One region of the Oerskovia jenensis genome, then DNA from elsewhere that is predicted to be linked to it. Evidence: predicted binding sites of a transcription regulator. Region 1 holds the regulator's gene; the other holds the start of a gene.

The links. Region 1 encodes HrcA, which represses chaperone genes, less so after heat shock. Its sites were predicted from a motif close to TTNGCACTCGNNNNNNNCGAGTGCNAA; they were not measured.
Region 2: groES (co-chaperone GroES) is a predicted target of HrcA. The motif match lies at 5,732-5,758, and genes of this name have one in related genera.

What each region holds. Positions count from the first base shown of each region.
Region 1 covers NZ_JAFBBO010000001.1:4,265,775-4,279,485, reverse strand. The annotation lists gene JOD49_RS19090 (HIT domain-containing protein) at 1-136, opposite strand, end outside; gene JOD49_RS19085 (16S rRNA (uracil(1498)-N(3))-methyltransferase) at 207-1,028, opposite strand; gene dnaJ (molecular chaperone DnaJ) at 1,031-2,143, opposite strand; gene hrcA (heat-inducible transcriptional repressor HrcA) at 2,259-3,275, opposite strand; gene JOD49_RS19070 (MFS transporter) at 3,509-4,969, opposite strand; gene JOD49_RS19065 (DUF3097 domain-containing protein) at 5,116-5,982, shown strand; gene JOD49_RS19060 (DUF4870 domain-containing protein) at 6,119-6,613, opposite strand; gene JOD49_RS19055 (DUF2189 domain-containing protein) at 6,826-7,875, opposite strand; gene JOD49_RS19050 (acyltransferase family protein) at 8,053-10,137, opposite strand; gene hemW (radical SAM family heme chaperone HemW) at 10,134-11,528, opposite strand; gene lepA (translation elongation factor 4) at 11,602-13,524, opposite strand.
Region 2 covers NZ_JAFBBO010000001.1:1,334,550-1,350,178, reverse strand. The annotation lists gene JOD49_RS06020 (sulfurtransferase) at 1-236, shown strand, start outside; gene JOD49_RS06015 (malonic semialdehyde reductase) at 373-1,014, opposite strand; gene tsaD (tRNA (adenosine(37)-N6)-threonylcarbamoyltransferase complex transferase subunit TsaD) at 1,184-2,254, shown strand; gene JOD49_RS06005 (class I SAM-dependent methyltransferase) at 2,372-3,121, opposite strand; gene JOD49_RS06000 (glutamate--cysteine ligase) at 3,265-4,401, opposite strand; gene JOD49_RS05995 (class I SAM-dependent methyltransferase) at 4,405-5,703, opposite strand; gene groES (co-chaperone GroES) at 5,907-6,203, shown strand; gene JOD49_RS05985 (WhiB family transcriptional regulator) at 6,435-6,722, opposite strand; gene JOD49_RS05980 (MerR family transcriptional regulator) at 6,934-8,073, shown strand; gene guaB (IMP dehydrogenase) at 8,213-9,736, shown strand; gene JOD49_RS05970 (UDP-N-acetylglucosamine 1-carboxyvinyltransferase) at 9,871-11,406, opposite strand; gene JOD49_RS05965 (exonuclease domain-containing protein) at 11,580-12,278, opposite strand; gene JOD49_RS05960 (hypothetical protein) at 12,363-12,509, shown strand; gene JOD49_RS05955 (GuaB3 family IMP dehydrogenase-related protein) at 12,506-13,630, shown strand; gene JOD49_RS05950 (GNAT family acetyltransferase) at 13,630-14,223, shown strand; gene JOD49_RS05945 (SDR family NAD(P)-dependent oxidoreductase) at 14,312-15,073, opposite strand; gene JOD49_RS05940 (TetR family transcriptional regulator) at 15,169-15,629, shown strand, end outside.

The sequences.
Region 1 (13,711 bases):
GGGCCTGCGGGTTGATGTCCTTGAACGCCACGGCCTGGTCCGTGGTCGCCACGATCGTCGCAGGGATCTCCCCGGCCACGATCTTGCAGAACAGGCAGTCGGGGTCGTTCGGGCGAGCGGTGTCGTTGCTGGTCATGACGGCAGGCTACCCCCGGCTCACCGACACGGCCCGGGCGACGGGACCTGCGCCGGCACCGTGCACCAGGTCATCGCTCGTCGTCCGCCCCGCCCCATCGGCCGAGCCGTTGGACGAGCATCGCGATCGCGACGGGGCCCGCGGTCGAGGTCCGCAGCACGTGGGGGCCCAGTCGCGCGGTACGCGCCCCGGCCTCGGTCAGCGCCTCGACCTCCCGCTCGGAGATCCCTCCCTCGGGCCCGACGACGACGAGCACCTCGGGTGCCCGGCCTGCCGCGGCCGTGTCCTGGGTCGCAGGGACGGGGAGGGACACCTCGGCGAGCGGGACGAGCGCCTCCTCGTGCAGCACGATCACCGCACCGCCGGCGCCGACGATCTGGCGCGTGCGCTCGACGAGCGATCGCGTGTCGATCGCGAGGTCGACGCGGGGAAGGCGGGCCCGGCGGGCCTGCTTGGTCGCGGCCCGCACGGTCGCGAGCCAGCGGGCACGCGACTTGGCCGCACGGTCGCCGCGCCACACCACGATCGAGCGCTCGGCCTGCCACGGGACCACGGCGTCGGCGCCGACCTCGGTCGCGGCCTCGATCGCCATCTCGTCGCGGTCCCCCTTGGCGAGGGCCTGGACGAGCGTCACGACGACGTCGGGCGCCGGTTCCTGGACGACCTCGCGGACGCGCAGGCTCACCCCGGAGGGCTCGACCCCCTCGATGGTGCACCGCAGCCGGAGCCCCTCGCCGTCGACGACGTCGACCGACTCACCGACCCCGCGCCGCTGGACGACGCCCGCGTGGCGCCCCTCGGCGCCGTCGAGCACGTAGAGCGACCCCTCCGGGAAACCCGCGAGGCCGCCCGTGGGACCGTTCGCCTCCGCGAGGAAGACCGGCGCGCTCACGCTCAGCGCCCCGAGAGCTTGTCGCGCAGGCGGGAGAAGACTCCCGGGTGCGCGGCCGACAGGCGCGGGTCCGGGCGCTCCTCGCCGCGAGCCTTGGCGAGCGAGCGCAGCAGCTCCTCCTGCGCCTCGTCGAGACCCGTGGGGACCTGGACCTCGACGTGCACGTTGAGGTCGCCGCGACCACCGGTGTGCAGGTGGCCGACCCCGAGGTTCTTGAGGGTCACGATCTGACCGGGCTGGGTCCCGGGACGCAGGTCGATCTCCTGCGGGCCGTCGAGCGTCTCGAGCTCGAGCACGGTGCCGAGGGCCGCGGCCGTCATGGGCACCTGCAGGGTGCAGTGCAGGTCGTCGCCGCGGCGCACGAAGATCTCGTGGTTGCGCTCACGGATCTCGACGTAGAGGTCGCCCGCGGGGCCGCCGGCGGGGCCGACCTCGCCCTGCGACGTGAGCTTGATGCGCGTGCCCGTGTCGACCCCTGCGGGGACGTTGACGGTCAGGGTGCGGCGGCTGCGCACGCGACCCTCGCCCGCGCACTCGGCGCAGGGCTCGGGGATCACGGTGCCGAAGCCCTGGCACGCGGCGCACGGCGCGGTCGTCATGACCTGGCCGAGGAAGGAGCGCGCCACGCGCTGGACCGTGCCGCGACCGTTGCACACGTCACAGGTGCGCGGCGAGGTCCCGGGGCGACAGCACGAGCCCGAGCACGTGCCGCAGATCACCGCGGTGTCGACCTGGAGCTCGCGGCGTGCCCCGAAGGTCGCCTCCGAGAGGTCGATGTCGAGACGCACCAGGGCGTCCTGGCCGCGGCGTGCGCGCGGGATGGGCCCGGACTGCGCCTGACCTCCCCCGAAGAACGTCTCGAAGATGTCCTGGAAGCCGAACCCGCCGCCCATGCCACCACCGGCGGCCGACGGGTCCGAGCCGAGGTCGTACTGCTGGCGCTTGTCCGGGCTGGACAGCACCTCGTAGGCGCGGGACACGTCCTTGAACTTGTCCTCCGCGGCCTCGCCCGCGACGTCAGGGTGCAGCTCACGGGCCAGCTTGCGGTAGGCCTTCTTGATCTGGTCCTGGCTCGCGTCCCGGGGCACACCCAGGATCTCGTAGTAGTCGCTCACAGGTCACTCTCTACTAGCGCACACCGATCGAGGATCGGCGACTTCCGACAACACCGTGCGGTGACGGCCAGGGCCCGAGGACCCGGCGCGGCGCCCGCCGGCGCAAGAACAGAACTCAGGTGGTCAGGACGCGCGACAGGTACCGCGCGACAGCGCGGACCGAGGCGATCGTCCCGGGATAGTCCATGCGGGTCGGTCCGATCGAGCCGATCAGCGCGACCGAGTCCCCCTCGTTACCGTATCCGCTCGTCACGACCGAGGTCTCCACCAGCCCCTCGAGCTGCGTCTCGTGACCGATCCGCACGCTCACCCCCGACTCCGCGGCCATCTCGGTCAACAACCCGAGCAGCACGACTTGTTCCTCGAGCGCCTCGAGGACGGGGCGGAGCGCGTGCTCGAACCTCATGCCGACGCGGGCCAGGTTCGCGGTACCGGCGAGCACGATGCGTTCCTCGGACTCCTCGGACAGCGTCTCCTCGACGAGCTGCGCGAGCGAGCGAGCGAGGTCCTGGTGCTCGGGGCGGAACTGCTCGGCGACCTCGGTGAAGCCCTGCCCGAGCTCCGCGAGCCGCTTGCCGGCCGCGACGGCGTTGAGCCGAGAGCGCAGCTCGGCGAGCGTGGCCTCGTCCGGAGCGGCCGCGACCTCGAGGGTGCGCTGCTCCACCCGCCCCGTGTCCGTGATGATGACCACGAGCAGGCGGCGGTCACCGATCGGCACGAGCTCGAGATGCCGCAGGCCCGACCGGCGCAACGACGGGTACTGCACCACGGCGACCTGGCCCGTGAGCTGGGCGAGGAGACGCCCCGCACGGGCCACGACGTCGTCGAGGTCCACGGCTTCCGACAGGAAGGTCTCGATCGCGCGGCGCTCGGGCGACGACAGCGGCTTGACCGTCGAGAGCTTGTCCACGAACAGGCGGTAGCCCTTGTCCGTGGGGATGCGCCCGGCCGACGTGTGCGGCTGGGCGATGTAGCCGTCCTCCTCGAGGGCGGCCATGTCGTTGCGGATGGTCGCCGGGGACACGCCCAGGCGGTGCCGCTCGGCCAGGACACGGGATCCCACGGGCTCCCTCGTCAGGACGTAGTCCTCGACGATCGCACGCAGCACGTCGAGCCGTCGTTCCTCGCTCATGACCACCTCCTGCCGATCGTCGCGCGTTCTCGCACTCTCCACCGTCGAGTGCTAATTCTACGCGGTCGCCGGAGGCGTGGGGCGCGACGTGCACAGGGTCCTCACGGTGTCTTCCCGAGCACGCCCCGGACGCGACCGCACCCGACGACGCGGGCCGCGCTCCGCCGTCGGGCCCCGGACGGTCGCCGGGCCTCGCGGCGCGCGCCCCCGCCGTCCCCGCCCGACGGCGGCGCTCACGTCGTGGACGCCACCTTGCCCTCCGGCGCGCCCTGCGCGTGGCGCGCACGCAGGTCCACGACCGCGACCACGAGCGAGAGCGCGACCAGGGCGACCGTGATGAGCATCGCGGAGCTCGCCGCGACGGCTCCGGTCGAGCCGCCCGCCTTGAGCGAGTAGTACGTCGAGAGGACCACCGCGATGCCCATGGCGGAGCCCACGCGCTGCCCGAGCTGGAGCATGCTGCCCGCCACGCCCGCGAGCTCGACCGGGACGCGGGCCAGGGTCAGGGTCTGGTTGGGCGAGATGACCGTCCCGCTGCCGATGCCCGTGACCATCATGGTCAGGGCGATGGCCCAGCCCGCGGCCGACGAGTCGTCGCCGGTGGCGCGGATCGCGAGGATCACGCCCACGAGCCCCACGAGCACGACGACCAGTCCCGCGACCACGAGCGGCCGGCCCCAGCGCGCGACCCCGCGACCGGCGAGCCAGGACGCCACGCCCGACGCGATCGCGAACGGCATCCCGATGAGCCCCGCGTGCAGCGGCGTGAAGTGCAGGTCGTTCTGCAGGTAGAGCGTCGCGACGAGGAAGATGCCCGTGAACCCCGCGAAGTACGTGATGCCCAGCAGCGTGCCGTTGCGGAACGACGCGAGCGACAGGACCCGCGGGTCCAGGACCGGGGCGCCCGTGGTGCGCTGGTAGCGCCGCTCCCAGAACACCGCGGCGACGATCGCGACCACGCCGAGCGCGAGCCACCACCAGCGGTCGGGGTCGTCGTCCTGGCCCGACGTCGTGACGAACGGGAGCATGACCGCGACGGTGGCGACCGCGATGAGCACGAGGCCCACGGGGTCGAGCCGGCGCGGACCGGGCTTGTGCGCCGTCACGGGCAGGAACCGGATCGCCAGGGGCAGCACGACCGCGATGATCGGGACGTTGATCCCGAAGATCCAGCGCCACCCGTTCTCCTCGCCCGCGACCTGGAGGATCAGTCCGCCCAGGAGCGGGCCCAGCGCCGTCGAGACGCCGATCGTCGCACCGAACATGCCGAACGCCTTGCCGCGCTCGTACCCGGAGAACATCTGCTGGATGAGCCCGATGACCTGCGGGTTGAGCAGGCCCGCGCTCACGCCCTGCAGGAGCCGGGCGATCGCGAGCCACTCGTCGTTCGGCGCCAGCCCCGCCGCGAGGCTCGTGAGGGCGAAACCCACGAGGCCGACGATGAACAGCGTGCGGCGCCCGCCCGCGTCGCCCAGGCGACCGGCGGGGACGAGCGCGAGCCCGAACGCCAGCGTGTAGCCCGCGACGATGAGCTGCAGCTCGGTCGGGCCCGCGTCGAGGGCCTTCTCGATCGACGGGAGCGCGACGTTGACGATCGACACGTCGAGCATCGTGATGAAGCCGACCGCGAGGCACAGCCACAGGACCCGCCAGCGCTGGGGGTCCGGCGCGACCTGACCGCTCGAAGTACTCACCGGCCAGTCGTACCACGGTGCGGGGGCCCGCACCCGGCGAGCCGGGCCTGGCGAGCGGCCGCGACGCGTCGATGTCCGCGACGACCTCGCGCGTCGCCGCGCGCCCCTTCCCGCCGTGGGGGCGGTGAGCGCCTAGGGTGACGTCGGTGAGCTTCGATCGCTACGGTTCCGACGTCCTGTCCAGCGCGACCCCCGCCCCGGTCCCCCACCGCAGGCGCCCGGTCTCCCGCCCTCAGCCCGCCGAGCGCGGCCTCGTCGTCGAGGACGTCGAGACCGGCTGGGTCGGCGCGGTCGTGCGGGTCGAGAAGTCCGGCGGCATGCACGTCGTCGTCCTCGAGGATCGCGCGCGCCGCACGCGCACCTTCCCGCTCGGAGCGGGGTTCTGGGTCGACGGCGAACCGGTCGAGCTGACCGCCCCCGTGACCTCGACGGCCCCCGCAGCCCCGACCCGCACGGCGTCGGGCTCGCGAGCGGTCGCGAACGTCCGGGCACGCGTCGCGCGCGGCAGCCGCATCTGGGTCGAGGGCAAGCACGACGCCGAGCTCGTCGAGAAGGTCTGGGGTGACGACCTGCGCATCGAGGGGGTCGTGGTCGAGCTGCTCGACGGCGTCGACAACCTCGGCGAAGCCCTCAAGGACTTCGGCCCGACGGCGGAGCGCAAGGTGGGCGTACTCGTCGACCACCTCGTTCCCGGCAGCAAGGAGACGCGCCTGGTCGCGGAGGCGCTGCGCGGCGTGCGGCCCGGCACGGTCAAGGTGCTCGGCCACCCCTACGTCGACGTGTGGCAGGCCGTGCGCCCCGAGCGGATCGGGCTCGACGTCTGGCCCGTGATCGAGCGCGGCACCGAGTGGAAGCGCGGGATCCTGCGCGAGCTCGGGTGGCCCGCGGCCGAGCAGGCCGACGTCGCGCGGGGCTGGCAGCGCATCCTCGGGACCGTGCGCACCTATGCGGACCTCGAACCGTCGCTGCTGGGGCGCGTCGAGGAGCTCATCGACTTCGTGACGGCCGACTGAGGTCTGGGCCGAGGACCGGTGCCGGGCACCGGGCGGCCGGCGCGCGCCACGGGCCGTTCCTGCGCTCGACGACCGGTCGGCGCGAGGGGCGCCCCGAGAAAGCTCCCGGGACGCCCCTCGCTCCGCGCAGGAGTGGCTACTTCACGATCTTCAGGTCCACCGGGTACGCGGTCTCCCGGCCGTTGTTGAACGCCTGGAAGTTGAGGATGCCGAACACGAGCGACGTCACCCAGACACCGAAGACGACCAGCCCGGACAGGAAGCCCGGGAGCACCCAGCTCGCGGCGAGGAGGACGATCGCCACCAGGATCTGGAAGTTGAGCGCCCTCTTGGCCTCGGTGTCCACGACGTGGCTGCGCTCGCGGAAGACGAGCCAGATCACGAGCGGCGCCAGGAACCCGAGGATGCCCCCCAGGAGGTGGGACAAGCCGGCCCACGTCCTGGTGTCGGCCGGCGAGAGCGGGTCGGCCGGCGCGGCCGGGTAGCCCTGCGGCGGGTACTGGCCCTGGAACCCTGGCTGCCCGCCCTGGTGCCCGTACGGGTTCGGCTGTCCGGGTGCACCGTTCTGGTCCGCCGGGGGCACGTACTGACCGTACTCGGGGACCTGGTCGGACGGGTTCTGGCTGTTCATGGGGGCCTCTCGACGGACGGACCGGACCGATCAGGACGGACCGGGCGCCCTCACGCTAGCCGGTCCACCGTGCCGAGAGCCAGGGCGTCCGCCCGCCGACCCGACCGGTTCACCCGCTGGTCTCGCCGCCTCGGACCCCTCGGACACGCCGACGGGCTGCGCCGCCGCCCGGGACGAGCGTGCGGCGCAGCCCGCGGTCGTGGTGCTCGAGGTCAGACGGGCTGCTCGCCCACCAGGCGACGGTAGGCGTACGCGACCGCGATGTAGGACAGCGGGAGCGTCACGAGCAGTCCGATCCCGCACAGGAGGGCTCCGACGATGTTGATGCCGAAGAGCGCGAGGAGCAGCAGGAAGACCGACCCGAAGTTCTTCGCGACCAGCGACCAGCTGGACTTGATCGCCGTGATGGCGTCCTGCTCCTTGTCGAGCGTGAAGTAGTAGACGAACGTCGAGAAGAGCAGGACGGCCAGGCCGGGCAGCACGCAGAGGAGGGTGCCCACGGCAGCCATGATGCCGACCAGGAAGGCCGCGAGGATCACGTTCACCACGTTGCCGATCCGGAAGAACGCGGCGACGTCGGGCTTGCGCCCCTGCGACTCGTCGAGCGCCCCACGGGTGAAGAAGGCGGTGATGAGGTAGCCGATGATCGCTCCGACGATCGACAGCAGGACGCTGACGAAGCTCAGCCCCAGGGCCTCGGCCATGTTGGTGTCGGTGAACCCGTCGGTCCGGTAGTCCGTGAGCTGGTCGAAACCGCCGGTGATCCAGCTGAAGACGACGTTGATGAGCACGAAGATCAGGGCGGCCAGGATCCACGGCCACGGGTTGGCCCAGAACCTCTTCCACCCGAAGCCGATCGCGTCACCGACCGAGAAGGGCGCGGCGCCCGCGTACGCGGGCTGGCCCGGAGGCGGCGGGTACGCACCGCCCGGTGGCGGGTAGGCCCCGGCGGGAGGCGGGTAGGGAGGCTGCTGGCCGCCGGCGGGGGCACCGTAGGGCTGTGCGGCCGGAGGCGGTGTCGGGGCTCCGTACGGTGGCGCGACGGGCGGTGCCACCGGTGGCGCCACGGGCGGCGTGGGCTGCGCGGGCGGTGTGGGCTGCGCGGGCGGCGTGACCGGCGGCTCCGCCGGCGGCTGGCTCGGTGGCACGGGCTCGGAGGGAGACTGCGCGCCGGCACCGGGCTCCGGCGTGCTCGCGTACGGGTTCTGCGGCGTCGGCTCGTTCTCTTCCGGCGGCGGCCCGCCTGCGGTGTTGTCGCTCATCGGGATCCCTCGGGTCGTCGGGGTGCGGCAAGCCACACTGTGGACAGACTGTGACGATCGAACATTTCACCTGTCGATACCAACGATGGGGCCGTCCGGCGATTCGCGCCACACGAGGAACGACGACCGGGGGTGAGCGACGCCACAGTCCCGTCCGTCGAGCGGGACGGCGCGGGATCAGGGCCCGCGGAGCCCGGCTGCCTGGGCGAGCCCGCCCGTGACGACCCCCGCGTAGAGCGAGGTGCCCTCCCCCGTGGGGTGCACGCCGTCGGGCCCGAGGAACGTCGGCTGGGCCGAGACCGCGCCGCTCCAGTCGGCGACCACGACGTTCCCGTGGCGCTGGGCCGCGCCGACCAGCTCCGCGTTCGTGACCGGCACCCAGGACCGGTCGGCGTACCCCGTGACGAGCACGACCGTGTGGTCGGGGCCGATCGCGGCCAGGACCTTGTCCATCATCGCGGCGTCGACCGTGCTGTTGGTGCCGAGCGAGAGGACGACGTAGGGCCGCAGGTTCCCGGCCGCTCGGACGGCGTCGACGAGGCCGACGGCGTCCTTCATCTGCCGGGCCACGGCGCCGTCGATCAGGACACCGGGGAGCGTGGCAGCCAGCGCGGGCGCGCTGGCGAGCGTGACCGAGTCGCCGATGATCGTGACCTGGTCGCCGGTCGGGGGCGCGGGTGCGGGTTCCGGGGCGACAGGGCCTGGAGCCGGCGGCGCCGGGGTCGCGACCTCAGCAGGAGCCGGGGGCGCCTCGGGTGCGGCGCCGCCCGGCTGCTGGGTCTGCGCCGCGACCTCCTGGCCCGCGCGGATCTGCGCCTCGACCGAGGAGGTCGCCGGGGCCCGCACGAACCCCGAGACCGCGAGCCCGACGACCACCACGACGCCACCGACCGTGAGCCACCCACGGGCGGGCAAGGGGTTGCGCCCCGTCGCTCCCCGGCGGAGCCACGCCACGAGCGTGCGCGCGTAGCCCAGCAGGCCGCGCCCCATGACGGGACGTTCGACGTAGCGGTAGGACAGTGCCGCGGCGCCGAACGTCACGACCGTCGCGGCGAGCGCGACCCAGGGACCGGGGCTCGCGTACAGCCCCCCGCCTCCGGCGAGCGCGGCCACCAGGACGAAGACCGGCCAGTGCCACAGGTACAGGCCGTAGGAGCGCGCACCGATCCAGCCCATCGGCCCGCGGTCGAGCTGACTGCCGAGTCGCGGCGCGTGCAGCACCAGGTTGACGACCCCGGCGGTCGCGAGCGACACGACGAACAGCCCACCCCGGTAGGTGATGCCGTCGTCCCACGGCATCCAGAGCATCGCGACGACCAGGACGATCGCACCCGCGACGCCCGCCCCCAGGACGAACAGCGTCCCCCTGCGCGTCGTCGTCCGAGGGGACTCGCGGACCAGCGTGGGGCGCCCGGTGCGCAGGTGCCAGAACGACAGGAAGGCGCCGATCATGAGCCCGAACAGGTGGGTGTCGGTACCGAAGTAGACCCGGGTCGGGTCCGTGCCGGGCGAGTAGAGGAGCGCCATCGCGACGGCGGACCCCACGGCGAGCACCCCCGCCAGGACCAGGGCCCTGCGCCGGGTGATCCGCAGCGCGAGCACGGCGAGGACCACGAGCGGCCACACCAGGTAGAACTGCTCCTCGACCGCGAGCGACCACAGGTTCGCGAAGATCTGCGGCGCCAGCCCCCCGGAGTACGTGCTCCCCTGGGCGATGTAGACCCAGTTGCTCGTGAACGTGGCGGCACCGGCCACCTGCGCCCCGATCCCCACCAGGAGATCGCCCCCGACCAGGCCCGCCGCGGCCGTGCACACCAGGACGACGAGCCCCAGGGCCGGCAGCAGCCTCCGGGCCCGCCGGACCCAGAACCGGCTCAACGACACGGCCCGCCGAGCCCGGAACTCGCGGACCAGGAGCGTCGTGATGAGAAAGCCCGAGAGCACGAAGAAGACGTCGACACCCACGTACCCGCCGGGAAGCAGGTGGGGCGCGAAGTGGAAGACCATGACCGAGAGCACGGCCAGCGCACGCAGCCCGTCGAGCCCGGCGATCCGCCGGTACCGGACCGTCGGACGGACGGGTCGGGACGGGCGGTGCCCACCGGCAGCCGGTGGGCTCTGCGGCAGGGGCCCGACGAGGGACCGGTCCGGGGAGCCGAGGTCGAGGTCGGCAGGTCGCAGTCGCTGCCACACGTCGACGCGGTCGGTCGAGGTCCCGGCTGCTCCGGCCTGCGCCCGAGCCGACTGTCCTACCGTCGTCACCCGTCAGTCAGCTCCCGTACCACCGTGTCCGCCAGCAACCGCCCCCGCAGGGTCAGCACCCCGCGGCCACGGATCGCCGCCTTGCCGTCGAGGAGGCCCGCCGCGACCATGCCGGCCACGTTGCGCCGGCCCACCTCGGTAAGGACGCTCAGGTCCAGTCCTTCTCGCAGTCGCACCCCGAGCATGACACGTTCGAGATGGGCCTCGGCGACCGTCAGGAGCTCCCGTCCGGCCGCCGGGCTGGTGCCCGCCTCGAGCAACGCCGCGTAGCGTCGCGGGTGCTTCACGTTCCACCATCGCACGCCCTCGCGACCGCCCGGCGCAGGCTGGGCCGAGTCGTCGGCCGAGTCGTCGGACACGTCCTGGAGGACCCCTGAGGGCTCGTCGACATCGGCCGAACAATCTGTACGGTTCGATGCGCCACCGATGTACGAGTGCGCTCCCGGGCCGATCCCCCACCAGTCCTCACCCCGCCAGTACGCGAGGTTGTGACGGCACACGTACGCCGGGTCCGGCCCCTCGCCCTCGGGAGAGCGCCGGGCCCAGTTGCTGACCTCGTACCACTCGAGACCGGCCGCGGTGAGCAGCTCGTCCGCGAGCTCGTACTTCTCGGCCTGGTCGTCCTCGCTCGGCAACGAGATGTCCCCACGACGAACCTGCGCGGCCATCTTGGTCCCCTGCTCCACGACGAGCGCGTATGCCGAGACGTGGTCGACCCCCGTCGCGAGCGCGGCCTCGAGGCTCGTGCGCCAGTCGTCGAGGCTCTCGCCGGGCGTCCCGTAGATCAGGTCGAGCGACACCGCGAGCCCCGCGTCGCGCGCCCAGCGCACCACGTCGGGGATACGGCGCGGGTCGTGCGTGCGCTCGAGCGTCGCGAGCACGCGCGGCACGGCCGACTGCATGCCGAACGACACCCGCGTGAAGCCCGCCGCAGCGAGCTCGGCGAGCGACTCCGGGGTCACCGAGTCGGGGTTCGCCTCGGTCGTGACCTCGGCGCCCGGGGCGAGGCCCCACGCGTCGCGCACGCCCGCGAGCATGCGTCCCAGGTCGCCGGCAGGCAGCAGGGTCGGGGTGCCGCCGCCCACGAACACGGTCGAGACCGGGCGCGAGGCCAACCCGGCGCGGTCCATGACCCGCGCCGCGAGGTCGATCTCCCGCAGGGCCGTGTCCGCGTACGACGCCTGGCTCGCACCACCGCCCAGCTCGGAGGCCGTGTACGTGTTGAAGTCGCAGTACCCGCACCGCACCGTGCAGAACGGCACGTGCAGATACACGCCGAAGTCACGACCCGCGTGGTCGTCCGACCCCGCCCCACCAGGACCCGCACCCACCCACGCGGGGAGAGCGCCGTCGTCGGGCACGGGGATGCCGTCCGGGAGAGCCGGGCTCATGCCCGTGCCCCGGACGCCGCGGAGCGCGCGGCTCCCAGGACGGGAGCCACGCGCTCACGAGAAGAGCAGCACATCACTTCTTGGACTTGTCCTTCGCGTCCTTGCCGCCGGCGCTGCCCGCGCCGTCGGAGGACAGCGCCGCGATGAACGCGTCCTTGGGGACCTCGACCGTACCGATCGTCTTCATGCGCTTCTTGCCCTCCTTCTGCTTCTCGAGCAGCTTGCGCTTACGGCTGATGTCGCCGCCGTAGCACTTGGCGAGCACGTCCTTGCGGATCGCGCGGATGGTCTCGCGGGCGATCACGCGCGCGCCCACGGCCGCCTGGATGGGGACCTCGAACTGCTGACGCGGGATGAGCTCCTTGAGCTTCTCCGTCATCATGACGCCGTACGAGTACGCCTTGTCCTTGTGCACGATCGCGCTGAAGGCGTCGACCGTCTGCCCCTGGAGCAGGATGTCGACCTTGACCAGGTCCGCCGCCTGCTCGCCCGAGAGCTCGTAGTCGAGCGACGCGTAGCCGCGCGTCTTCGACTTGAGCTGGTCGAAGAAGTCGAACACGATCTCCGCGAGCGGCAGCGTGTAGCGCAGCTCGACGCGCTCCTGCGAGAGGTGGTCCATGCCGCCCAGCACGCCGCGCTTGCCCTGGCACAGCTCCATGACCGCACCGATGAACTCGGTCGGGCACAGGATCGTGGCCTTGACGATCGGCTCGCGGATCTCGCCGATCTTGCCGCCCGGGAACTCGCTCGGGTTGGTGACCGTGACGACCGAGCGGTCCTCGAGGGTCACCTCGTAGACGACGTTCGGGGCGGTCGAGATGAGCTCGAGGTCGAACTCGCGCTCGAGGCGCTCGCGCACGATCTCCAGGTGCAGCAGGCCCAGGAAGCCCACGCGGAACCCGAAGCCGAGCGCGACCGAGGTCTCGGGCTCGTAGTTGAGCGCCGCGTCGTTGAGCTTGAGCTTGTCCAGGGCGTCACGCAGGACCGGGTAGTCCGAGCCGTCGATGGGGTACAGGCCAGAGAAGACCATGGGCTTGGGGTCGCTGTAGCCGCCGAGCGCGTCCTCCGCGGGCTTGGCCGCGTTCGTGACGGTGTCGCCGACCTTGGACTGGCGCACGTCCTTGACGCCCGTGATGAGGTAGCCGACCTCGCCCACCCCGAGCCCCTTGGTGGGGTGCGGCTCGGGCGCGCTCACGCCGATCTCGAGGAGCTCGTGCGTCGCCTTGGTCGACATCATGACGATCTTCTCGCGCGGGTTCAGGCTGCCGTCGACCACACGCACGTACGTCACGACGCCGCGGTAGGTGTCGTAGACCGAGTCGAAGATCATGGCGCGCGCCGGGGCGTCGGCGTCCCCCTGCGGGGCCGGCACCTCCTCGACGATGCGGTCGAGGAGCTCGGTCACGCCCATGCCCGTCTTGCCCGAGACCTTCAGGACGGTCGACGGGTCGACGCCCACGAGGCCAGCGATCTCCTCCGCGTACTTCTCGGGCTGCGCGGCCGGCAGGTCGATCTTGTTGAGCACCGGGATGATCGCGAGGTCGTTCTCCATCGCGAGGTACAGGTTCGCGAGGGTCTGCGCCTCGATGCCCTGCGCGGCGTCGACGAGCAGCACGGCCCCCTCGCACGCGGCGAGCGAGCGCGAGACCTCGTACGTGAAGTCGACGTGCCCCGGGGTGTCGATCATGTTCAGGGCGTACGGCACGAGCGGCGCCGACTCGTCGTCCGGGTCGTCACCCTCGCGCACGGCCCACGGCATGCGCACGGCCTGCGACTTGATCGTGATGCCGCGCTCGCGCTCGATGTCCATGCGGTCGAGATACTGGGCACGCATCGCGCGCGCGTCGACGACGCCGGTCAGCTGCAGCATGCGGTCGGCCAGCGTGGACTTGCCGTGGTCGATGTGCGCGATGATGCAGAAGTTGCGCAGCAGCGCGGGCGGCGTCGCCGCGGGCTGGATGCGGGTGCTCAGCTGGGCGCTGGGGATCGGGGACAACGGGGGTGCGCTCCTGTGGTGGGTCAAGACGGGGCGGCGGACGGCGCCCGCCCCTGCGGATCGGTGCTCGACGACGGAGCGTGAGCCGCCGGGACGCGCCCGGCAGGTCGCTGGTCGTCGCACGCAGGGTCGGACAGCAACCACCATTGTCCCACGACCCCGCACGGCCGAGGCTCACGCGCCCGGG
Region 2 (15,629 bases), 2.9 Mb from region 1:
GCAACCTGGGACCCGACGGGCGCTTCCTCGACGAGGCGGCGCTCCGCGAGCGTTTCGCGGGACTGGGCGTGGAGGGCGCCGCGAGCCGTCAGGTCGGCGTGTACTGCGGCTCGGGCGTCACGGCCGCGCACGAGGTCGCGGCCCTCGCGACGATCGGCGTCGACGCCGCGCTGTACGCGGGATCGTGGTCGCAGTGGTCGAACGACGAGACCCGCCCGGTGGCCACGGGGGCCTGACCGGACGGGTCTGGGGGTCGTGCTGAGGGTGGCCGCGACGAGCGGGGCGTCAGAGCACGGGTGACGCCGTGCCGCGCGGCGCCTCGGGGGTCCCAGCGCCTTCGACGGTCCTGTGCGCTGCGAACCTCAGAGGGTCTCAGAGAGTCTCGGAGGCCTGGTCGAACGTGAGGCGCGTCTGGCGCGGGTAGGTCGCGCCCTCGCCGGCCGGGGTGCCGACGTTGATGACGACGAGCGACTTCCAGCCGTTCTCGCCGAAGAACTCGGCGTCGATGCCTGCGGCGTCGAACCCGCCCATGGGTCCGACGTGCAGACCGGCGGCGCGCAGGCCCACGATGAAGTAGCCGACCTGGATCAGCGCGGACGTGCGGGACATGCCCGCGCGGGTCTCGACGCCGGCCGCCTCGAGGTTCTCCTTGGCGCCTTCCATGTGCGGGGCGAGGACCGGGAGGTACTCGTGGAAGTTGGTGTCGGCCGCGGCGACGATCGTGAGCGGCGCGGCGAGGGTCTTGGCCTTGTTGCCGTCGGCCATGTGCTCGACGAGGCGCGCACGGGCCTCGGGGTCGCGGACCACGAGGAGGCGCAGCGGCACGGTGTTCATGGCGGTCGGGCCCCAGCGGACCAGGTCGTAGGCGGCCTGGATCTTCTCGTCGGGGACGGCCTCGTCCTCGAACGCGTGGACGGTGCGGGCCTCGCGGAACAGGAGGTCGGCGGTCGAGGCGTCGATCTCGAGGAGGTCGTCGAAGGCGGCGTCGATGGGGGTGAAGGTCTCTGTGCTCATGCCTCGGTCAACAGTTGAAGGATCAATCACCCTTCCCGGTGGGCGCCGTGACGTGCGACACACCGACTCCGACGGTCTCGGTCGAGGGCCCGTCACGGCCCGTCCTCGTCGCGCCACCCGGACGAGCGGTGCGCTCGACGACCGTCGCCACGCGACTACCCTGGGAACCATGGTTTCTGGCGGTTCCACTGACAACTCCGGCGCGCCCCTGGTCCTCGGGATCGAGACGTCCTGCGACGAGACGGGCGTCGCGCTCGTGCGCGGTCGCGAGCTCCTCGTCGACGCGGTCGCGAGCTCGATGGACGAGCACGCCCGCTACGGCGGCATCATCCCCGAGGTCGCCTCGCGCGCCCACCTCGAGGCGATGATCCCCACGATCCAGCGCGCGCTGGGCGAGGCCGACGTCGACCTGTCCGAGATCGACGCGATCGCCGTGACGGCCGGACCCGGCCTCGTGGGACCGCTCACGATCGGCGCCTCGGCGGCCAAGGCCCTGTCGATCGGTCTGAACAAGCCGCTCTACGGGGTCAACCACGTGATCGGCCACGCCGCCGTGGACGAGCTCGTCCACGGTGAGTTCCCCGACCGCGTCATGGCGCTCGTGGTCTCCGGCGGGCACTCGTCGCTGCTCATGGTCGACGACTTCGCGACCGACGTGACCGAGCTCGGCTCGACGCTCGACGACGCCGCGGGCGAGGCCTTCGACAAGGTCGGGCGCCTGCTCGGCCTGCCCTACCCGGGCGGCCCGCACGTCGACCGCCTCGCCCGCGAGGGCGACCCCACGGCGATCCGGTTCCCGCGTGGCCTCACGGCCCGCAAGGACCAGGAGAAGCACGCCTACGACTTCTCGTTCTCGGGGCTCAAGACCGCGGTGGCCCGGTGGGTCGAGGCCCGCGTCGACAGCGGCCTCGAGGTACCGCTCAACGACGTCGCCGCGTCCTTCGCCGAGGCCGTCGCCGACGTCCTCACGGCCAAGACCATCGCTGCGTGCCAGCGGCACGGCGTCGAGACCCTCGTGATCGGTGGAGGGTTCAGCGCCAACTCGCAGCTGCGCGACATGGCGGCCGAGCGCTGCGCCGAGGCCGGGATCGACCTGCGCATCCCGCCCATCCGCTACTGCACCGACAACGGTGCGATGATCGCCGCGCTCGGGTCGGCCGTCGTGCGGGCCGGTGTGGCGCCGTCGGGCCTGGACATCCCCGTCGACTCCTCGATGCCGCTCACGACCGTCTCGGTCTGAGCCGGGGCGAGCAGCGCTCGAGAACGGGATCGAGGTCGCCGTCTCCTCGACGACGACCTCGATCCCGTTCTCGTCGCGCGGCCCGCGGCCGTGCGGCCCGCGACAGCGGGCAGCGGCTCAGCGGGCCGGGCGCAGCAGGAACGTGAACTCGTCGGCGTCCGGCGCGACGTGGTGCCCGTCCTCGTCCTGGACCTCGACCGTCTCCAGGCCGGCCGCCGTGGCGAGGGCCCGGAACCCGTCCTGCGTGTACCAGTGGATCGTCCAGAGCCGCTCCTCGACGGTGCTCGCCCCGTCGAGGACCCGCTCGTAGCGCAGCGCGCTGCGCTGGGTCCGCGCGAGCTCGTCGCGCTCCTCGGCCACGACCCCGACCCGCAGGAGGGCGCCGTCCTCACGCGTCGTCTCACGAGAGACCCCCACGACCTCGGGGGGCGTGGGGGACGGGACGAAGAGCGGGACGAGCGCGGTCCCGTCGTCGGTCAGGTGGGAGCGGATGCCCCGCAGGGCCGCGAGCGCGGTGTCGTCGTCGGGCAGGAGACAGAACGTGGGCCCTGCGAGGTAGATCGAGCGGTACGTGTGCGGCAGGTCGAGGGACTCCATGCGCTGGTGGTGGACCGTGACGTCGAGCCCCTGGACGGCTGCGAGCGAGCGGCAGCGTTCGAGCATGTCGGCCGACGAGTCCACCCCCTCGACGTCGAGCCCCAGCGAGCGCAGGACCAGGAGCGGGTCCCCGTCGCCGCAGCCGAGCTCCAGCGCGGGCTCGCCCGAGTCGAGCACGAAGCGTGCGTAGCGCTCCGGATCCTCGTAGCCCGACTTCAGGGGAGCGTAGAGCTCGGCGACGATGCCCGTGTAGAAGTCCGCAGGATCCATGCGTCCCATGGTCTCAGCAGGGGCAACGCAATATCCGGACCGGCGCGCGGGGCGCTGCGGGACCTCCTGGACACGGGCGTGGCCGGCGACCCGAGCGGGCGCCGTGGCGACCTGCGGTGCCCGCGCCCCGCCGTCGGGCCCCGTCAGAGCGGGCGGCCCGCCCGCATCTCCGCGACGAGCGCCCGCACGACGGCGTCGAGCTCGCCGCCGTTGCGCCGCGCCACGGCCCGCTGCCGCTGGTAGGAGGCGCCCCGGCGCAGGATGAGGCGTACGTCGTCGAGCTCGGCGAGGCACCCGAGACGCGCGGCGACCGGCTCGAGCTCGACGAGCAGCTTGCTCACGGCCTCGGTCACGAGCTCCTCGTTGCCCGCACGGTCGAGGATGATGATCGCGTCCATGCCGTACCGCGCCGAGCGCCACTTGTTCTCCTGCGCGAACCAGGCCGGGATCGTGGGGAGCTCCTTGCCCTGGTCGAGCAGCGTCGACAGGTGCTCGACCAGGCAGTGGTTGAGCGCCGCGAGCGCGAGGACCTCGGTCAGGTTGGTCGCGCCGTCGCAGATGCGCGTCTCGAGCGTCCCGAAGCGTGGGGACGGCCGCAGGTCCCAGCGGACCTCGTCGAACTGGTCGATCACGCCCGTGTGCATCATGTCGCCCACGTAGCCCTCGAGCTGTTCCCACGTCTCGAACTGGAAGCCCAGTCCCGCGGTCGGGAGCTGCTGGAACATGAGCGCGCGGTTCGACGCGTAGCCCGTGTCCTTGCCGCCCCAGAAGGGCGACGACGCCGAGAGCGACTGCAGGTGCGCGAAGTAGCCGAGCATCGCGCGCGAGATCGGCAGCACCTTGGCGCGGTCCTCGATCCCGACGTGCACGTGCACGCCGTAGATGAGCATCTGCCGCCCCCACCACTGCGTGCGGTCGATGAGGGTCGCGTAGCGCTCCTTGTCCGTGACCTTCTGCTGGGCCCAGCGTGCGAAGGGGTGCGTGCCCGCGCTCATGAGCTCGACGCGCAGCGGGTCGGTCAGGACGCGGATCTCCTCGATCGCGGCCTCGAGGTCGCGGCCGGCGTCGCCGACCGTGCGGCACACGCCGCTCACGACCTCGACGGTGTTGAGGAGCAGCTCCTGGCGGATGTGCGGGTGCTGCGAGCCGTCGGCGGGCTCGACCGCGTCGAGCACGGTCTGGGCGACCTGGCGCAGGTCGCCCGAGTCCTTGTCGACGAGCGCGAGCTCCCACTCGATGCCGACGGACGAGCGTTCGGACCGGGCGAAGGGAAGGTGCACCGATCAGCCCCTTTCTCCAGGCGTGGGGGAGTCGAGCACGCTCGTGCCGTCGGGCCGGGTCAACGGCTCGACGACCAGGACCTGCTGCGATCCGCCGATCCTGGTCAGGACGACGGTCGCCTCCGCGGTGCCGCGCAGGTCGAGCTGCTTGCGGAGCTGTTCCGGCACGACGGCCGTGCCCCGCTTCTTGATGGTCAGCCGCCCGACGCCCCGCTCTCGCAGGTACGCCTTGAGCTTCTTGAGGCTGAAGGGCATGACGTCCAGGACGCGGTACCCGGTGGCAAGGTCAGCACTGTCCGCGCTGCCCACGACCGTGCGCGGCGCGGGGTGGTCGGTCGTGACGTACGCGATGGTCCGGTCGAGCAGCCGCCCGCCGAGCTCGGCGGCGGCGTGGGCCACGAGCCCGGCGCGGATGATCGCGCCGTCGGGCTCGTACAGGTAGTGCCCGACGGCGCCCACGTCCGGTACGGGCTCGTCGTCGCCCTGGTCGTGGCGCAGGGTGCGTGACGTCGTGCGCCGGTTGCCCTCGGCGTCGGTCGTGCTGCGCAGCACGAGGGCCGTGCGCCCCGGCCCGTCCGGGGCGAGGGGGCCGAACCACAGCGCGGCCTCCACGACGTCGCCGTCGACCGAGACCCACTGGGTCTCGGCGTCGGTGGGCAGGCCCGCGTGCGGGATGCCGGGCCCCACCTTGATCCCGACCGCGGGCACGACCGAGCGCAACGCCCAGACGTCGTCGAGCGGGGGAGCGTAGGAGCGCGGGTCGAAGATGCGCGTGCCCGAGCGGGTGCGCCGGGCCGGGTCGGCGAACACGCCGTCGACGCCCTCGGCGACCAGGTCGATGCTCAGGCCGTCCGTGTGGCGGACCTCGGCCTCGGGGAAGTGACGCAGGTTGACCGTCGCGATCGAGGCCGTGACCTCGTCGATGTCGGTCGCGAGGACCTGCAGCCCCGTCCCGGCGAAGGTCATGGAGTCCGCGCCGATGCCGCACGTCAGGTCGGCCACCTTGGTGACGCCGGCCGCGTGGTAGCGCTGCGCGTGGTGGGCCGCGACCACGAGCCGGGTCGCCTGCTCGAGACCGTCCTGGGTGAAGAGCATGCCGTCCGCGAACGCGTCGAACTTGAGGTGGGCCTTGGCGCGCAGGCGGGACTGGGTCAGGGCCGCCGCGGCGAGCTCGGGGTCGACGCCCTGGGCGCGCAGGCCGGTCGCGAGCACCATGGCCTGGCGCTCGTCGTAGGGCGGGAGCGCGCTCAGGAGCGACCATCCCGCCGGGCTGAGCAGCTTGGTCAGTGCCGACGCGTCCATGCGTCGATCTTTCCACGCCCGGCGCGCGTTGGCACTCGCCTTGACCGAGTGCTAATGCGGACCTAGATTGAGCGTAGGTCGTTCGCACCCTCGGGTGAGGGCGACGAGAGCGACTCCCGCCGGTCCGGCACCCGCGACGACGGACGGCAGGCTGCGCTCGACACCTACCCGTTGCAGTTCTCACAGCGAAACGGAGGTCCGACGTGTCGGTCCCCATCAAGCCGCTCGAGGACCGGATCGTCGTGAAGGCCCTCGAGGCCGAGACCACGACCGCATCCGGCCTGGTCATTCCGGACACCGCCAAGGAGAAGCCCCAGGAGGGCGAGGTCCTGGCAGTTGGTCCGGGTCGTATCGACGACAACGGCAACCGCGTCCCGTTGGACGTCGTCGTCGGCGACAAGGTCATCTACAGCAAGTACGGCGGCACCGAGGTCAAGTACGGGGGCCAGGAGTACCTGGTGCTCTCCGCGCGCGACATCCTCGCCGTGGTCGTCTCCTGATCCTCTGATCACAGGCTGACGTCCAGCAGCTCTGCTGGTGACGAAGGGCCCCGCAACCTGTCGGTTGCGGGGCCCTTCGTCCTGTCCGGTGCCGGCTGATCTCGAGGTCGGCGCGGGCGCCGGGACGTGTGGCTGCGTTGCTGCGGCGCGGGGCCGTGCGCTGCTCGCGGGCGCGAGCGGGGCTCCCGGCCTTCGCGGTGCGGACCGTCGCACGGTCCGCGGTGCGGTCGGTCAGCCGGTCTTCGCGGCGCCGGCCAGGATGGCGGCGCGCTCGTCCTCGCTGAGGCCGCCCCAGACCCCGTAGGGCTCGCGGACCTTGAGGGACTGCTCACGGCACTGCAGCATGACGGGGCACGAGGCGCAGATCGCCTTGGCGGCCTCGGCACGTCGTCGTCGGGTCGAGCCTCGCTCGCCCTCCGGGTGGAAGAAGAGGGTGTCGTCCTGGTCGCGGCACGAGCCCTGGTACTGCCATTCCCACAGTTCCATGACCGGTCCGGGGAGCCTCGAGATCTCTGTCATGCAGGACAACCTACAAGCGTTGCAGAAGTTGTTCAAGTGGCTGACGTGAGGAAGTTCGTGAACCGGTTCTTGGCGGTCTGCATCGATTTGCGTCCGAGGTGGCGCGAACCGCACTCGTTTCAGAGGTGGTTCAGCCGATTCGGGCATCACGGACTGAGACACGCCGCGTCCGAAGTGGCGAGCGACTGAACCGGTCGGCAGAATCGGGTGCATGACTTCACTCCGGTCCGCCCCGAACCCCGGCGGGCCCCGACGGAAGGCGACCGAGGCACCCGCTCTCGCCGTCGCGGCCGTCGCCAAGAGGCTGGGCGTCGCCCCGGCCACCCTCCGCACCTGGGACCGTCGCTACGGTCTCGGGCCCTCTGAGCACACCGCCGGTTCGCACCGGCGCTACACCGCCGACGACGTCGCGCGCCTCGTCATCATGCGTCGCCTGACGCTCGAAGGGGTCGCGCCCGTCGACGCCGCGCGAGCCGCCCTCGACGCCGACGAGGCCGAGCTGGCCCTCGAGAGCGAGATCGGGGACGGCGACGCGGACGACGGCGATCATGCCGACGGTGCGGACGAACCCGAGGAAGAGGGCTCCGAGCAGGAGCCCGGCGCCTCGGCCCCTCCGGCCGACAGCGCGCCCGGCGGGGTGCGGCTCCTGCGCTCGGTGCCACGATCGGCCGACGACGAGCCCGTGCGGCTCGGTGCGCCGCGCCCGACGAGCGTGTCCGACGTCGTGGACGCCGCCATCGCGTTCGACCAGAAGAAGTGCGACCAGCTCCTGCGCATCGCCCCCGGCGCCGACCCCGGGCACTGGTGGTCGACGCTCGTGGAGCCCGCGCTGCACCGCATCGCCGAGCGGACGTTCCTCGCGTCCCCGGGAGAGATGCCCGAGGTCGTGTTCTCCAACGCGACCCTGGCCGCCCTGCGCGAGTACACGCACGCGTCCGAGGAGGCGCTCGTCGCGGGAGGCGGCCCGCCGCCCAACCACCCGAGCCGCATGCGCCGGATCGTCCTGATCTTCGCCGCGCCGGGAGAGCAGGTGCCGCTCGCGGCGCACGCACTCGCCGCGGCGCTCGGCGCCCAGGGGGCCATGGCGCGCATCGTCACGGGCTCGGCCACGGCGCACCGTTCGCTCGAGCTCGTCACCATGGTCCGCCCTGCGGCCATCGCGGTGGTGACCATGCAGCCCCGGCCGGTGCTCGACGTCGTGCACACGCTCCACGAGGCCAACCCGGACCTGCCCATCTTCGTCGGGCTCGCGAACGACGAGGCCGCGGCGAGCCTGCCGTACGCCTCGACCGTCCAGCGCGTGCGCAGCTTCACGGGACTGCTCCACGAGGCGCTCGCCGTCGTGCGGTGACCTGCGCCACGCGCAGCCCGTCCGGCAGCCTGCCGGCCGTCCCCCGGCCGTCCCCCGGCCGTCACCCGGCCGTCCCCCGGCCGTCCCAGTGGCGGGACGGCCGGGAATATGCCGGAGGCCCTGAGCGTAGAATCTTGATGTGACCGACTCTCTCGCAGCCCCCGCACACGACCCCTTCGGCTTCACCGGACTGACGTACGACGACGTCCTCCTGCTCCCGAACGAGACGGACGTCATCCCGAGCGAGGTCGACACGACCGCGCGGCTGACGCGCGAGATCACCATGTCCGCACCGCTGCTCTCGGCCGCGATGGACACCGTGACCGAGTCGCGCATGGCGATCGCGATGGCCCGCCAGGGCGGGATCGGCATCATCCACCGCAACCTGTCGATCGAGGCGCAGGCCAAGGAGGTCGACCTCGTCAAGCGGTCCGAGTCCGGCATGATCACCGACCCGGTCACGGTCGGTCCCGAGGCCACGCTCGCCGAGCTCGACGCGCTGTGCGGCCAGTACCGGGTGTCCGGGCTGCCCGTCGTCGAGGCGGACGGCAAGCTCGTCGGCATCATCACGAACCGGGACCTGCGGTTCGTCAACCCCGCGGACTTCGCCGAGCGTCGCGTGTTCGAGATCATGACGCCCATGCCCCTCGTGACGGCGCCGATCGGCATCGCGCGCGACGACGCCGCCGCGCTCCTGGCCAAGCACAAGATCGAGAAGCTCCCGCTCATCGACGCCGAGGGGCGCCTGGGCGGCCTCATCACGGTCAAGGACTTCGTCAAGACCGAGCAGTACCCCGGCGCCACCAAGGACGGCGAGGGCCGTCTGCGCGTGGGGGCGGCGATCGGGTTCTTCGGTGACGCCTGGACGCGTGCGACCGCGCTCGCCGAGGCCGGCGTCGACGTCCTGGTCGCGGACACCGCGAACGGCCACGCGCGCCTCCTGCTCGACATGATCCGCAAGCTCAAGGCGGACCCGGCGTTCAAGGACGTCCAGGTCGTCGGCGGCAACGTCGCGACCCGTGCAGGCGCCCAGGCGCTGGTCGACGCCGGCGCGGACGGGGTCAAGGTCGGAGTCGGCCCCGGCTCGATCTGCACGACCCGCGTCGTCGCGGGCGTCGGCGTCCCGCAGGTGACCGCGATCTACGAGGCCTCGCTCGCGTGCCGTCCGGCCGGCGTCCCGGTCATCGGGGACGGTGGCCTCCAGTACTCGGGCGACATCGCCAAGGCGCTCGTCGCGGGCGCGGACACCGTCATGCTCGGCTCGCTCCTCGCAGGCTGCGACGAGAGCCCCGGCGACCTCGTGTTCGTCAACGGCAAGCAGTTCAAGCTCTACCGCGGCATGGGCTCGATCGGCGCCATGGCCTCGCGCGGCAAGAAGGCCTCGTACTCCAAGGACCGCTACTTCCAGGCCGACGTCGCGAGCGACGACAAGATCGTGCCCGAGGGCATCGAGGGGCAGGTGCCCTACCGCGGCCCGCTCGGTGCGGTCGCGCACCAGCTCGTCGGCGGCCTGCACCAGTCGATGTTCTACGTCGGCGCGCACACCATCCCGCAGCTCCAGGAGCGCGGCAAGTTCGTGCGCATCACGCCGGCCGGGCTCAAGGAGTCGCACCCGCACGACATCCAGATGACGGTCGAGGCCCCCAACTACACGGGGCGCTGACCGCACGGGCCTCCAGGCCGGCCCCGCGCCGCTCCACGCGGCCCGGTCCTGCCCCGGGACCCGACGAGACGGACGACAGGACGGGCGCGACCCCCACGAGGGTCGCGCCCGTCCTGTCGTCCGTCTTGTCGAGCTCAGTCGCGGAAGGTCTCGATCCGCGCGCCGAGCTCGATGAGCCGCTCCTGGAGCTGCTCGTATCCGCGCGAGATGATGTCGACGTTGCGCAGCACCGAGGTGCCCTTCGCCGCGAGCATCGCGAGCAGGATCACGACGGCGGGCCGCAGCGCGGGCGGGCAGCTCACCTCGGCGCCCGACCAGTGGGTCGGGCCCGTGATGTCGAGCCGGTGCGAGTCGAGCAGCCGGACGTCGGCGCCGAGGCGCGTGAGGTCGCTCAGGTGGATGGCCCGGCCCTCGTACACCCAGTCGTGGATGAGGGTGTGCCCGCTCGCGCACGCCGCGATGACGGCGAAGAACGGGAGGTTGTCGATGTTGAGCCCCGGGAACGGCATGGGGTGGATCTTGTCGATGGGTGCGTGCAGCTCGCTCGGGTGGACCGTGACGTCGACCAGACGGGTGCGTCCGTTGAGCGCCAGGTACTCGGGAGAGAGCGAGTAGCGCAGTCCCATCTCGGACAGGGTCGCGAGCTCGATCTCCATGAACTCGATGGGTACGCGCGCGACCGTGATCTCCGAGCCCGTGACGATCCCGGCGGTCAGGAGGCTCATGGCCTCGACCGGGTCCTCCGAGACCGCGTACTCCACGTCGGCGTCGATGTCGGTGCGACCGTGGATGCGCAGCGTCGTGGTGCCGATGCCCTCGATGCGCACGCCCAGGAGCTCGAGGTAGAAGCAGAGGTCCTGGACCATGTAGTTGGGGCTCGCGTTGCGGATCGTGGTCACGCCGTCGCGCGAGGCGGCGGCCATGATCGCGTTCTCGGTGACGGTGTCGCCACGCTCGGTGAGGACGACGCTCAGGTCGTGGGTGCCGGGGGCTGCGACGATCGCCTCGTAGTTGCCCGAGGCCGCGGTGACCGACAGCCCGAACGGGCGCAGCGCGATCATGTGGGGCTCGACGGTCCGCGTGCCCAGGTCGCAGCCGCCCGCGTAGGGGAGGGAGAACTCGTCCTGGAGACCGAGCAGGGGACCGAGGAACATGATGATCGAGCGGGTGCGGCGCGCGGCGTCGACGTCGATCGACGCGAGGTCGAGCTGCGCGGGCACGACGATCTCGAGGTCACGACCGTCGGCGGACCAGACCGCCTGGACGCCGATGCTCCGCAGGACGTCGACGATGCGGTCGACCTCCACGATGCGCGCGACGCGGCGCAGGGTGGTGCGGCCACGGTTGAGGAGCGAGGCGCAGAGCAGCGCGACGGCGCCGTTCTTCGACGAGTTGACCTCGATGCGACCGGAGAGCTCGTGGCCGCCGCTGACCCGCAGGTGGGAGTGCTTGGGAGCCCCGAACGAGATGATCTCCGAGTCGAGCGCCGCGCTGATCCGGGCGAGCATGTCGAGGCTCACGTTCTGCGAGCCCTGCTCGATCCGATGGATCGCGCTCTGGCTCGTCCCGAGGCGCTCGGCGAGCTGAGCCTGGGTGAGGCCCTTGTTCTGGCGTGCGCCGCGGATGAGTGCGGCGACCTGTGCGAGGTGCTGGGGTGCTTCGTCGACCATGGTCATGAGCCGACGGTAACTCATCGATGAGATATTGGCGCGGTGATCTTGGGGTGGCGGCCCGATTTCACGGGATCATCACGAGCGGCCCATATGTTCTATGAGGTTTCACGGGCGACGGGCCTGGGGGTGGCCCTGGTCTGTCTGCCGGTCTGTCTGTCAGTCGGAGCGGCTCACGACGGCCACGTGGTGCTGGCCCCCGCGCCGACGTATCCCTGGCCGGCGCGCCAGGTGTTGAAGTTCTCGGCCCAGGCCCGGTGAGCCGTGATCTGCTGGCGGTGCAGCGAGTCGAGGTCCTGCTCGGCGAGCTCGGGGAAGGCGCGGGTCATGGCCTCGAGCACGTCGAGCGTCGCGAGGACGTCGACGTCCGCGGTGTGCAGGTTGCCGCCGTCGGTCACGCCGTAGTGGACGCACAGGTCGCCGAGCTTGCGCTTGCCCTTGCGGAAGCGGTCGAGCGAACGGTCGAGGACGAGCGGGTCGATCACGGGCGTGACCTCGCGGCCCAGGCGCTCGCCCAGCGTCGGCAGTGCGTGGCGCGCGAGCTCGGCGTCGAGCAGCGACAGGTCGAACGCCGCGTTGAACGCGACCACGGGCACGCCGATCGCGAGGTCCGCGGCGATGATCGTCGCGATCTCCTCGAGGGCCGGTCCGGGAGCCACGCCGTGCTGGACCGCGTGCTCGGTCGAGATGCCGTGGATCGCGGCGGCCTCCGCGGGGATGGGGACGCCGGGGTCGACGAGCCAGGTCCGGACCTCGGTGCTGCGCCCCGGGACGCGCCGCACGAGCGCGGCGGTCACGATGCGGTCGTTCGTGACGTCGACCCCGGTGGTCTCGGTGTCGAAGCCCAGCAGCGGTCCGGTCGTCCAGCTCATCGTCGTGCTCCTTGCGGTCGTCCTGTGGGTGGTGGCCCGGCGGTCCTCGCCGTGCGCGACCGTCCCTGGTCTCTGCTGGTGAGCATGCCAGCGGCCACTGACAGCCCTGACAGCCCTGACAGCCCTGACAGCCCTGACAGCCCTGACGGGTGGTGCTGCTGGGACGCCATGGTCCATCGCGTGGCGCGCGAGGGCGTGCCCGTGCCCGGGGCCGGTATCCTCGTCGGGTGAGCAACGAGATCGAGATCGGTCGTGGCAAGCGCGGACGGCGCGCCTTCTCCTTCGACGACATCGCCGTGGTCCCCTCCCGGCGTACGCGTGACCCGGAGGACGTGTCGGTCGGGTGGCAGATCGACGCCTATCACTTCGACCTGCCGATCCTGGCCGCCCCCATGGACTCGGTGATGAGCCCGTCGACCGCGGTCGCCCTGGGCAACGCGGGCGGCCTGGGCGTCCTGGACCTCGAGGGGCTGTGGACGCGCTACGAGAACCCGGAGCCGATCCTCGCGGAGATCGCGACGCTCGACGCCCCGAGCGCGACGCGTCGCATGCAGGAGGTGTACGCCGAGCCCATCAAGGCCGAGCTGATCACCCAGCGCCTCAAGGAGATCCGGGAGTCCGGCGTCACGGTCGCGGGCGCCCTGTCGCCGCAGCGCACGCAGGAGTTCTACAAGACCGTCGTCGACGCCGGGGTGGACCTGTTCGTCATCCGCGGCACCACGGTCTCGGCCGAGCACGTCTCGGGCAACGCGGAGCCGCTCAACCTCAAGCGCTTCATCTACGAGCTCGACGTCCCGGTCATCGTCGGCGGCGCCTCGACCTACACCGCGGCCCTGCACCTCATGCGTACGGGTGCGGCCGGCGTCCTCGTGGGCTTCGGCGGCGGCGCGGCGCACACGACGCGTGTGAGCCTCGGCATCCACGCACCCATGGCGACGGCCGTCGCGGACGTCGCGGCGGCGCGTCGTGACTACCTGGACGAGTCGGGCGGCCGGTACGTGCACGTCATCGCCGACGGTGGCGTGGGGCGCTCGGGCGACCTGGTCAAGGCCGTCGCGTGCGGTGCGGACGCGGTGATGCTCGGCGCCGCCCTGGCGCGTGCCACCGAGGCGCCCGGCAAGGGCTGGCACTGGGGCTCCGAGGCGCACCACCCGCAGCTTCCTCGTGGCGAGCGCGTGAGCGTCGGCACCGCGGGCTCGCTCGACGAGATCCTGTTCGGCCCGGGTCGTCAGGCCGACGGCACGCTCAACCTGGTGGGCGCGCTCAAGCGCGCGATGGCCACGACGGGCTACTCGGACCTCAAGGAGTTCCAGCGCGTCGAGGTCGTCGTCTCGCCGTACCAGCCGCGCTGATGGCTCCGGGCCGCATCCGCGACGGGGTCGGGCTGACGAACGCCCTCGGCGCGGGTGCGCCCACCGGCGGCGAGCCTGGACCCGCGCAGACCGCCCCTGAGGGCGCGGTCGAGCCGGTGCGGGACGGCGCCGTCGGCCCGTTCTCCGTGGGTGGTGTCGACTTCCGGGAGATCACCGACGCCGACGTCGAGCAGGTCGTGGTCCTGTGGGAGGCGTGCGGTCTCGCCCGGCCGTGGAACGACCCCCACCTCGACGTGGCGGACGCCCGGACGGCAGGGTCCTCGACGATCCTCGTCGCGCACGCGGGTGCCCCGGACGCTCCGGCGAGCGGGGCGGGCGCCGTCGTCGCGACGGCGATGGCCGGGTTCGACGGGCACCGCGGCTGGATCTACTACGTCGCCGTGGCGCCCGAGCTGCAGGGTACGGGGCTCGGCCGCGACGCGGTGGTCGCCGCGGAGGCGTGGCTCGCGTCGCAGGGCGTGCGCAAGGTGCGCCTCATGGTGCGCACGACCAACACGCAGGTCCTGGGCTTCTACGAGGGGCTCGGGTACGTCGACGCCGAGTGCACGGTCCTCGGCCGCGACCTCCTCTGAGCCGGCGCAGGTGCCGAGACCCGAGGTCGGTCAGGCAGCAGCTCGTCGCAGCTGCCTGACCGACCTCGGGTCGGCACCCCCGGGGGGATCAGATCGTCGACCAGCCGCCGTCCGACATGAGGAGCACGCCGTTCACGTTGGCCGAGTCCTCGGAGAGCAGCCACGTGATCGAGGCCGCGAGCTGCTCGGCCGTGGCAGGTTCCGGGACGGTCGCCTGCATGATCGGACCGAGGCGCCGGGCGCCGAGCTCGGAGCGGAACGGTGCCTCGATGTTGGTCGCGACCGCGCCCGGAGCCACGGCGTTGACGCGCACGCCGGCCGGGCCGTAGAAGAGCGCGGTGCTCTTGGTCAGGCCCACGACCGCGTGCTTCGAGGTGGCGTAGGGCGTGCCCGAGGCGCCCGCGCGGATGCTGGCCTCGCTCGCGACGTTGACGATCCGGCCGTGACCGGCCTCGACCATCGCGGGCAGCACGGCGCGCATGAGCTTCATGGGTGCGGTCACGTTGATGCGCAGGACGCGCTCCCAGAGGGCGTCGTCGATCTCGGCCGTGGGGACGAACGAGTCCATGATCCCCGCGTTGTTGACGAGTCCCGTGATGCGCCCTTCGCCGGCCTCGACGATGCGCGCGATCACGGCGTCGTCGGACACGTCGCCGACGACGGTCAGGAGCGGGGCCTCGCCGCTCTCGGTGGCGAGGGTCTCGAGGCGGTCGGCGTCGAGGTCGCTCGCGATGACGCGCGCCCCCTCGGCGAGCAGCCGTGTCGCGGTGGCCTTGCCGATGCCGGAACCTGCGCCGGTGACGACGACGGTCGCGCCGGAGAATCGGTTCGGGATGGTCGACGTGCTCATGATGGGGGTCCTTCCGCCGGGTCGAGGTGCCTGGATGTGGCTCCTGGTACCTTTCTAACACTCAGTGCCATAAATATGTTTCGCGAGGAGATGTGATGTCGCAGACACCCGCACGCCGGGGCCGACCTGCCACGGTCGACCCGGCGCGCGTCGCCGCCACGGCTCTACGCCTCTTCACCGAGCGGGGCTTCGGCAACGTCACGATGGACGACGTCGCGAGCGCGTGCGGCGTCGGGCGTCGGACCCTCTTCCGACTCTTCCCGTCCAAGGCCGCGATGGTCTGGGGCGGCTCGGGGGAGGCGCGCGACGCCATCACCGAGGTGCTGGGCGCGAGCAGTCCCGCGAGCCCGGCCGAGGCCCTCGACGTGGTGCGGGTCGCCTTCGTGGCGTCCTCGACCTTCCCGGCCGCAGCGCTCGAGATCACGCGCCAGCGCCTGTCCCTCATCGCGGCCGACGACGAGCTCCTCGCCTGGGGCACGTCGAGCATCGGGACCTCGGCCGCGCTCGTCGGGGAGTTCCTGGCCCGCGCCGAAGGGCAGCTCGAACCGTCGCTGCG